4 regions of the Streptomyces sp. DH10 genome follow, and region 4 is predicted to be linked to each of the others. Evidence: riboswitches for the same ligand, from Rfam matches in the RefSeq annotation. Region 4 holds a riboswitch; each other region holds the start of a gene.

Region 1 (2,191 bases), on a different contig from region 4:
TCGGCGCCGTACAACCAGCCGGAGCCGATGATGGAGCCGACCGACGCCCACATGAGGCCGATCAGTCCGACATCCCGGCGGAGGCCGTCTCTTACCATGAATTCAAGGGCCTCTCATAAATGAACTCGGAGAGTTCGGCGAGCAAGAGGCCTCAGATTAGGAATCGATTATCCGGCGGCAGAAGGCGAGTTGCGCAGCCTTGACCGGGCGCGGGTATTTCCTGGGAAGTGTTTCAGGAATTCTGTAGGCGGCGATGAGGAATCGTTGAGGTCACTGCCCGAGCCGGGGGATCTCGATCGCCGGGCAGCGGTCCATCACCATCTCCAGTCCCGCGGCACGGGTCCGGTCGTACGCCGCCTCGTCGATGACGCCGAGCTGGAACCACACCGCCTTCGCGCCCTTCGCGGCCGCCTCGTCCGCGACGGCTCCGGCGAGATCGCTGTTCACGAACACGTCCACGACGTCCACGTCGAAGGGGATGTCCGCCAGACTGGCGTACCCCTGCTCGCCGTGCACCGTCTCCGCCTTCGGGTGCACGGGCACGACGCGCTTGCCGTAGCGCTGGAGCACGGCGGCGACGCCGTACGCCGCGCGCTGCTCGTTCGACGACAGGCCCACCACGGCCCAGGTGTCGCCGAGCCCGGTGAGGATCCTGCGGACCGTTGCCTCGTCGCCGTACACCGGCGGCCTCCTCGAAAGTCGCGGAAGAACTGTCGTCCGCACAACGACGGACGGTGCGCGGTGATTCCCCGGCGCCCTCCGTGATAGCTTGCCGAGGCCAGTCGAACCCATGTACGTGGGTCAGGGAATCCGGTGCGAATCCGGAACTGACGCGCAGCGGTGAGGGGGACGGGCGGGGCCTCGGCCACTGGACGGCGTGTGACGTCCGGGAAGGCGCCCCGTACCGGACGAACCCGAGTCCGAAGACCTGCTGGCGGCCCCCGCGGCGGTCCGCGGCGGGGGAGCACCGTACGACCGGGCTCCGCGATCGAGCCCTCGACGACTGAGGACTGGTTTCCGTGCCCCTCGCCCGACCTGCCCGACCCGCCCGTGCCGCCGTCCTGCTCGCGGCCGGCTCCCTGCTCCTGACCGGCTGCGGCGACTCGAAGGCCACCGCCGAGAAGGCCGCCGTCACCCTCGACAACTGCGGGCACGAGGTACGCGTCGAGGCCGCGCCGCGACACGCCGTCTCCCTCAACCAGGGCACCACCGAGATCCTGCTCTCCCTCGGCCTCGCCGACCGCCTCGCGGGCACGGCCACCTGGACCGACCCGGTGATGAAGGGGCTGGCGAAGGCCAACGCGAAGGTGCCGCGCATCTCCGACAACAACCCGTCCTTCGAACGGGTCCTGGACGCCGGCCCCGACTTCGTCGCCGCCTCCTTCGTCTCCACCCTCGGCAAGGGCGGCGTCGCCACCCGCGAGCAGTTCGAGAAGCTCGGCGTGCCCACGTACGTCTCCCCGTCGGACTGCGCCGGCAAGGACAACTCCGGGGGCGGCGACGGCGCGCGCGCCAAGGCGCTGGGCATCGACACCGTCTACGGCGAAGTACGCGACCTGGCGACCGTGTTCGGCGTGCGGGAACGGGGCGACAAGCTCGTCGCCTCCCTCCAGCGGCGCATGGCCAAGGCCACACGGGGCGTCGACGCCTCCGACGTCACCCTCCTGTACTGGTTCGCCAACTCCGAGTCGCCGTACATGGCGGGCTGTTGCGGAGCGCCCGGCGTCATCACGCGGGCCCTCGGCGCGAAGAACGTCTTCGACGACACGCACGAGGAGTGGCCGCAGATCAACTGGGAGACGGTCGCCGAACGCGACCCCGACGTCCTCGTCATCGGCGACCTCACCCGCAAGTCGCAGACCGCCGAGTCGGCCGCGAAGAAGATCGCCTTCCTGGAGTCCAACCCGGTCACCAGGAACATGGAGGCGGTCAGGCACAAGCGGTACGTGCTGCTCAGCGGGCAGGCCATGAACCCGACCATCCGCACGGTCGAGGGAGTGGAGAAGGTAGCCGCCGGACTGCGCGAGTTCGGGCTCGTGAAGTGACGGTCCGCGGACCCGCGCTCGGTGTCGCGGGCGCCTTGCTGCTGGTGGTCTCCCTGGCCCTGGCGATCACCGTCGGCCCGGCCGACATCCGGGTCGCGGACGTCTGGTCCGCCGTCGCGGCCCACCTCGGACTCGGCAGCTCGGAC
Region 2 (2,191 bases), on a different contig from region 4:
GCGGATGTTCGTCGCGTGGGGTCTGACGCTGCCGGCAGCGGCCCTGGTGGCCGCGCTCGCCGAGTACGTCACCGGCTTCGGCAGCTGGGGCACCGCGGTGGTGGCCGTCTTCCTCGTCGCCTCCAGCGCGGCGATCTGGAAGATCTCGCGGCGTGAGGTCGTCGACCACACCAACGTCAACGACACCGACGAGGCGGAGCCCGCCGGTGTGGTGACCACGGCGATGGCAGCGGTGACGCCGCCGCCGGCCGGCACGGCAACGGAGGCGGCGGAGGACCCGGTGCCGTCGTTCCCGGCGCAGGCCACCGCCGAGCGGACGCCCTCGACGACCACCACGGTCTGACCCCGCCGACCCGTAACAAGGAAGAGTCTCCGATATGAAGATCGACTGGGCGGCCCTCGGCTCCGTCTTCGGCGTCAGCCTCGTGGTCACCGTGGCCCTGGTGGCCCTGTTCACCCTCGGCATCACCGGCCTGTCCCGCCGCGAACGGGCGGTGGCCCAGGGCGGATCCGCGGGCCTCGCGGTCACCGGCGCGTACGCGTGCTTCGCGGCGTGCGCGGCGGCTGTGGGGTACGGGATCTATCTGATCGTGGCCTGACGGCCCGACCGCACGAGGTTCCCGACGGGCGGGACAGGACTTCGGTCCTGTCCCGCCCGTCCTCGTGTGACAGGGGGCGGTGTGGGCTTCTCCACAGTCTCCCCTCGCAGGTCAACGGCAAGTTGACGGCTGTTCCCGGCCGTGGTGGACTGCCGGGGCCAGTAACGGCGGCAGGAGAGGAAGCCGGTGGAAGTCCGGCGCGGTCCCGCCACTGTCACCGGGGTAGCGATTCCCCGGGAGCCAGGAACTCTCACCGCCGGTCTAGTCGAACCAGGGCGCGGACACCCTGAGTGAGGACATATCGCCATGCGCGGCTGCCGATCGAAGTTCAGTACCCCACCCCTGCCTGCCCCTACGGACGGCTGAGCCCATGGGTGCCGGTCGCGTCTTCGCGTACGGCGCCGCCGCCGGTCTGATCGGTGACCTGCTGCTCGGCGATCCTCGCCGGGGGCATCCGGTCGCCGTGTTCGGGCGGGCCGCGGGAGCCGTGGAACGGGTGTTGTGGCGGGACCACCGGGGCTGGGGCGCGCTGCACACCGTGGTGTGCGCGGGAGGAGCCGTCGCGCTCGGGAGCGTCGCCGCGCGGGCCGTGCGTGACTCCGCCGTCGCCTCCGCCGCGCTGACCGGTGCCGCCACCTGGGCCGTGGTCGGGGGGACTTCGCTCGCGCGGGAGGCGCGGGCCATCGGGCGTGCCCTGGAGGCGGGGGACGTCGACGGGGCACGGGTGCGGCTGCCGCATCTGTGCGGGCGGGATCCGCAGGCGCTCGACGCCGACGGGATCGCGCGGGCCGTGGTCGAGTCCGTCGCCGAGAACACCTCCGACGCGGTCGTGGGGGCGCTCGTGTGGGGGGCCGTCGGCGGTGTGCCGGGACTCCTCGGGTTCCGCGCCGTCAACACCCTCGACGCCATGGTCGGGCACAAGTCGGCCCGGTACCGGCGTTACGGATGGGCCTCCGCCCGGCTGGACGACCTGGCGGGCTGGCCGGGGGCCCGGCTGACCGCCGTGCTCGCGGCCCTGGCGGGAGACGATCCACGGGGAGCCGTACGGGCCTGGCGCGCCGACGCCGCCAAGCATCCGAGCCCCAACGCCGGGCCCGTGGAGGCCTCGTTCGCGGGGGCGCTCGGGGTGCGGCTGGGCGGGACCTTGTCGTACGGCGGGCGCGTCGAGCACCGGCCCGTGCTCAACGGGGCCGGGCGCGCCGTCGCCACCCGGGACATCGAACGGGCCGTACGGCTGTCCAGGCGTGTCGGCTGGCTCGCGCTCGGCGTCTGTGTCGCCGCGCGCCGCATCGCGAAAGGGCGTACGTCATGACGGGCGGTGGGCTTCTCGTCGCCGGTACCACCTCCGACGCAGGCAAGAGCGTCGTGACCGCGGGGATCTGCCGGTGGCTGGTGCGGCAGGGCGTCAAGGTGGCGCCCTTCAAGGCGCAGAACATGTCCCTCAACTCCTTCGTGACGAAGGAAGGCGCCGAGATCGGGCGAGCGCAGGCCATGCAGGCGCAGGCCTGCCGCGTCGAGCCGACCGCGCTGATGAACCCGGTGCTGCTCAAGCCCGGCGGCGAGAGCAGCAGTCAGGTCGTGCTGCTGGGCAA
Region 3 (2,191 bases), on a different contig from region 4:
AGATCGTCGGCACCGGCCTCTACCTCGCGCCCGAACGCGCCCTGGGCCGGCCTGCGGGTCCCGCCTCCGACATGTACTCCCTGGGGTGCGTGCTCTACCAGCTCCTCAGCGGCCGCCCGCCGTTCCAGGCCGACACCGCCGTCGCACTCCTCCACCAGCATCTCGACAACGTTCCCGTACCGCCCCGCGAGCTCGGTGTCACCGGTCTGCCGCCGGCCTTCGAGAGCTACCTCCTCGCCCTGCTCGCCAAGCAGCCCGAGGACCGGCCCACGGCACAGCAGGCCGCCGAGTGGTTCGCCGGCGGCGCCTGGCAGGGGCTGCCCGAGCCACTGCCGGAGGCGGCGTCCCCGGTGCCGTCCTCCGGGCCGGGACCGTACGCGGCGTCCCCGGTGCCCTCCTCCGGGCCGGGACCGTACACGGCGGCCGGCACCGGCGCCCCGGCCACGTACGCGCTGCCCACGGGGTCTCGCACCGCCCCGGGCGGGCGTTCACGTCGCTCCGCACCCCGTAACGGCCCCGGCAACCACCGGAGGCTGGCCGCGGCGGTGGCCGCGGCGGCGCTGTTCCTCGCCGCGATGCTCGCCGGCATGATGTGGTTCTCGCCCGACAAGACCGCGACGGAGGGTACGGAACCCGACGCGTCGCCGTCCGCGAGCAGCCCGGCCGCCGTCTCGTCCGCCGGCTCCGCCGAGCCCCTCTCCTCCGCCCCGGCGCCCGCCACGACTCCCCCCGCCGGCACAGTGGCCGATGTCACCCCCTCCCCCGCGGCCCCCGGCACCCCGACCTCCGCCGAACCGACGCCCGGCCTCTCGAGCCCGACGCCGGAGGCGATCAGCGACCCGCCGCAGAAGGCGGACAAGCCCAAGCAGGAACAGACTCCGCAGTCCTGGGAGAACGGGGAGGACGATGACGGAGAGGGCGACGACTGAGCCCTCCTGCGCCGGTGTGCGAGCGGTCGCCCCTTCACGCGCCCCCTCGCGCGCCCCCTCGGCTGGCTTGTCATGGCCCTTATCCCGGCATTACTGTCACCACGCCTTGGTGAACGGGAAATCCGGTGTGATGCCGGTGCGGCCCTCGCCACTGTGATCGGGAAGTCCGGCTCCAGCCCTCGCGGGCAGCCACTGGGTTCTCACGAACCCGGGAAGGCGGAGTACGGGCGGTGGGACCCGTGAGCCAGGAGACCGGCCAAGGCGCGTCAACCATCCACGAGGTGCTGGAGAGGGTCTGCTGAGCCATGCACATTGCCGAGGGTTTCCTGCCTCCGGCGCACGCGGCCGCCTGGGGTGTCGCGTCTGCGCCGTTCGTCGTCCACGGAGTCCGGTCGCTCACCCGTGAGGTGCGCGAGCACCCCGAGAGCACCCTGCTCCTCGGTGCCTCCGGCGCCTTCACGTTCGTCCTGTCCGCCCTGAAACTGCCGTCCGTCACCGGCAGCTGCTCCCACCCCACCGGCACGGGCCTGGGAGCCATCCTGTTCCGGCCGCCCGTCATGGCGGTGCTGGGCACGATCACCCTGCTCTTCCAGGCACTGCTGCTCGCGCACGGCGGTCTGACCACGCTGGGCGCCAACGTCTTCTCCATGGCGATCGTCGGCCCCTGGGCGGGATACGCGGTGTACCGGCTGCTGCGGCGGTACGGCGCGCCGCTGATGGTCGCCGTGTTCTTCGCGGCGTTCGTCGCCGACCTGTCCACCTACTGCGTCACCAGCGTGCAGCTGGCGCTCGCCTTCCCCGACCCGGGCAGCGGGTTCCTGGGCGCGCTCGGCAAGTTCGGCTCCATCTTCGCCGTCACCCAGATCCCGCTCGCGGTGAGCGAGGGACTGCTGACGGTCCTCGTGATGCGGCTGCTGGTGCAGTCCAGCAAGGGCGAACTGACCCGGCTGGGTGTGCTCATCGCCGGCAAGCAGTCCCGCGGCGAGACCGAGGCGGTGGCCCGATGAGCAGGAACACGAAGATCAACATCCTGCTGCTGCTCGTCGTGGTCGCGCTCGCCGTGCTGCCGCTCGCGCTCGGTCTCGGCGACCACAAGGAGGAGCCCTTCACGGGCTCCGACGGCGAGGCCGAGACGGCGATCACCGAGATCGAGCCGGACTACGAGCCCTGGTTCTCGCCCCTGTACGAACCGCCGTCCGGTGAGATCGAGTCGGCGCTGTTCTCCCTCCAGGCGGCTCTCGGCGCCGGTGTCCTCGCCTACT
Region 4 (2,191 bases):
GAACCGCGCGCACGGATGCGGGAGTACGCGATGCCGATGCCGCCGGCGTGCTTCGACAGCCGCGCCACCTGGTGGTACCTGTCGTAGATCGAGTCCAGCTCGTCCTTGGGGGAGTCGAGCAGGTAGCAGGACGACATCTGGGGGTGCCGCGTGCCGGAGTTGAAGAGGGTGGGGGAGGAGGGGAGGTAGTCGAGCCGGCTCATCAGCCCGTAGAGCGCGGCGACTTCGTCGACGGAGCGGCGGGTGTCGTCCTCGGCGAGACCGGCGGCGACGCGCAGCATGAAGTGCTGGGGCGTCTCGATCACCTTGCGGGTGATCGGGTGCCGGAGCAGGTAGCGGCTGTGCAGCGTGCGCAGGCCGAAGTAGCCGAAGCGGTCGTCGGCGGCCGTGTCGATCAGGGCGTCGAGACGGGCGGCGTGGACGCGCACGAACTCGGCGGTCCGGTCGGCGATGAGGCCCTCCCGGTGCCCCACCGCGACGGACTCGGTGAAGCATGTGACGCCCTGCGAGGCGGCCTCGGCGCGGATCCCGATCGTCAGCAGGCGCGCGGCCAGCCGGGAGTAGGCGGGGTCCTCGGAGATGAGGCCGGCGGCCGCCTCCGTCGCCAGCTCGCGCAACTCCGACTCGTCGGCCCGCGCGGACCGGCCGCGCAGCGCGGCGGCGGCGACCCGGCCGGGGTCGGCGTCGGGGAGGTCGGCGGTCAGCTCGGTCAGGGTCCGCAGCAGCGCGGCACCAGGACCGTCTTGCTCTTCTTCGGCGGCTGAGACCGGATCGGCTGGCGCGATGGTCACGTGGGGCTCTCCCTCGCTCGGCACGGGGGCCTCGCAGGGCAGCGGGCAGCACGCGAGCGCACGCGGCGTCGCGTCCACCGGCCCACTCCGCGAGGCCCGGACGTCAGGGCGCACCGGCCGGGCGGCCGGGCGCGCTGTCGGCAGGTCCTCGGACTGAAGCCTGTGCGCGAACACGCACAAGTACACCGTTGCGGGACAGTTCCGGATTCGCACCGGATTCCCCTGCGGCGACAGCGAGCATGAGCATACATCTTGTGCCGGGTTGAGAAAGCACCCCTAGATGTAGTGCCGCGACGGTTTCACCCGCTTCTGGCGAGGATGCCTCGGCGTTTACGCCGGGGAGCAATCGCCTCCTGTCGGCCGCGACGCGGAGCGTCGCCGCGTCGGCTCTTTGTCCGGCGAGGGGCGCCCGCCCACGGCTGCCCGGCGGAGCCGGGGAATGCGAACAGTCGTCCCGCGGGTCACCTGCTGTGGTGAGTGCGGGGCGAATAGCGGTTGTGTGTGCGGATGTCGTACTACGGTCCGATGCCATGAGGCTGGTCGTGCAGGTGAAGTTGCTGCCGACGCCCGAGCAGGCGTCGGCGCTTGAGGCGACCCTGCGCGCCTGCAACCGGGCCGCCACCTACGCTTCGCAGGTTGCCTTCGCCGAGAACCTCAAGGACAACCTTCAGGCCGGAAACCTGGGCTCGCCCACCTCCAAGCGGCACCGCAGGGCGGTCGGCTCACCGATCGCCTTCCGCCCGGAGGCGGCCCAGCCGTTCGACGACCGTTGCCTGTCGTGGCAGTACGACGCACGCACGGTGTCCATCTGGACCGTCGCCGGGCGGATGAAGGGCATCCGCTTTGTCTGCTCCCCCGAGCAGCTCAAGACCCTCGTGCAGTACTGCAAGGGCGAGAGCGACCTCGTCCAGCGCGGCAGGAAGTGGTTCCTGATCGCCACCTGCGACATCCCCGGCCCGGAGGTGTACGAGCCTGCCGATTGGATCGGGGTCGACCGGGGCATCGTGAACCTCGCCACCACCAGCGACGGCACCAACCACCAGGGCCGCCGCTTGTCCCGCTACTGGCGCTGGCAGGCCCGCAAACGTGCCGAACTCCAGGCCAGGCGGACCCGCTCGGCCACCCGCCGCGCACAGAAGGAACGCCGCCATGCCACCCATGTGAACCACCGGATCAGCAAGGAGATCGTGTCCGTTGCCCAACGCACCGGTCGCGGCATTGCCGTCGAGCACCTCGGCGGGATCCGCGAGCGGGTACGGCTACGGGGTCACCAGCGGGGCACCCTCTCCTCATGGCCCTTCCACCAGCTCGGACACCACCTCGCCTACAAAGCTCGTAAGGCCGGGGTGCCATTCCTGGAAGTGGACGCACGACATACCTCGCAGCGCTGCCCGCGCTGC

What was found. Region 4 has a riboswitch for cobalamin ahead of QC385_RS34715 (ribonucleoside-diphosphate reductase subunit alpha). Riboswitches for the same ligand answer to the same signal wherever they lie in the genome.
Region 1: it holds a riboswitch for cobalamin, as region 4 does, so the genes downstream of both, QC385_RS03035 (ABC transporter substrate-binding protein) here and QC385_RS34715 (ribonucleoside-diphosphate reductase subunit alpha) in region 4, are expected to answer to the same signal.
Region 2: it holds a riboswitch for cobalamin, as region 4 does, so the genes downstream of both, QC385_RS37925 (cobalamin biosynthesis protein) here and QC385_RS34715 (ribonucleoside-diphosphate reductase subunit alpha) in region 4, are expected to answer to the same signal.
Region 3: it holds a riboswitch for cobalamin, as region 4 does, so the genes downstream of both, QC385_RS23585 (energy-coupling factor ABC transporter permease) here and QC385_RS34715 (ribonucleoside-diphosphate reductase subunit alpha) in region 4, are expected to answer to the same signal.

The regions. Positions count from the first base shown of each region.
Region 1 is NZ_JARVKU010000001.1:691,917-694,107, reverse strand. Features, by position in the region: gene QC385_RS03045 (APC family permease) at 1-98, opposite strand, end outside; gene QC385_RS03040 (CoA-binding protein) at 271-681, opposite strand; cobalamin riboswitch at 778-936, shown strand; gene QC385_RS03035 (ABC transporter substrate-binding protein) at 1,020-2,045, shown strand; gene QC385_RS03030 (FecCD family ABC transporter permease) at 2,042-2,191, shown strand, end outside.
Region 2 is NZ_JARVKU010000027.1:62,934-65,124, forward strand. Features, by position in the region: gene QC385_RS37915 (inorganic phosphate transporter) at 1-343, shown strand, start outside; gene QC385_RS37920 (hypothetical protein) at 378-599, shown strand; cobalamin riboswitch at 728-868, shown strand; gene QC385_RS37925 (cobalamin biosynthesis protein) at 970-1,911, shown strand; gene QC385_RS37930 (cobyric acid synthase) at 1,908-2,191, shown strand, end outside.
Region 3 is NZ_JARVKU010000011.1:218,661-220,851, forward strand. Features, by position in the region: gene QC385_RS23580 (serine/threonine-protein kinase) at 1-929, shown strand, start outside; cobalamin riboswitch at 1,020-1,204, shown strand; gene QC385_RS23585 (energy-coupling factor ABC transporter permease) at 1,235-1,936, shown strand; gene QC385_RS23590 (energy-coupling factor ABC transporter substrate-binding protein) at 1,933-2,191, shown strand, end outside.
Region 4 is NZ_JARVKU010000022.1:111,276-113,466, reverse strand. Features, by position in the region: gene QC385_RS34715 (ribonucleoside-diphosphate reductase subunit alpha) at 1-791, opposite strand, end outside; cobalamin riboswitch at 914-1,038, opposite strand; gene QC385_RS34710 (RNA-guided endonuclease InsQ/TnpB family protein) at 1,322-2,191, shown strand, end outside.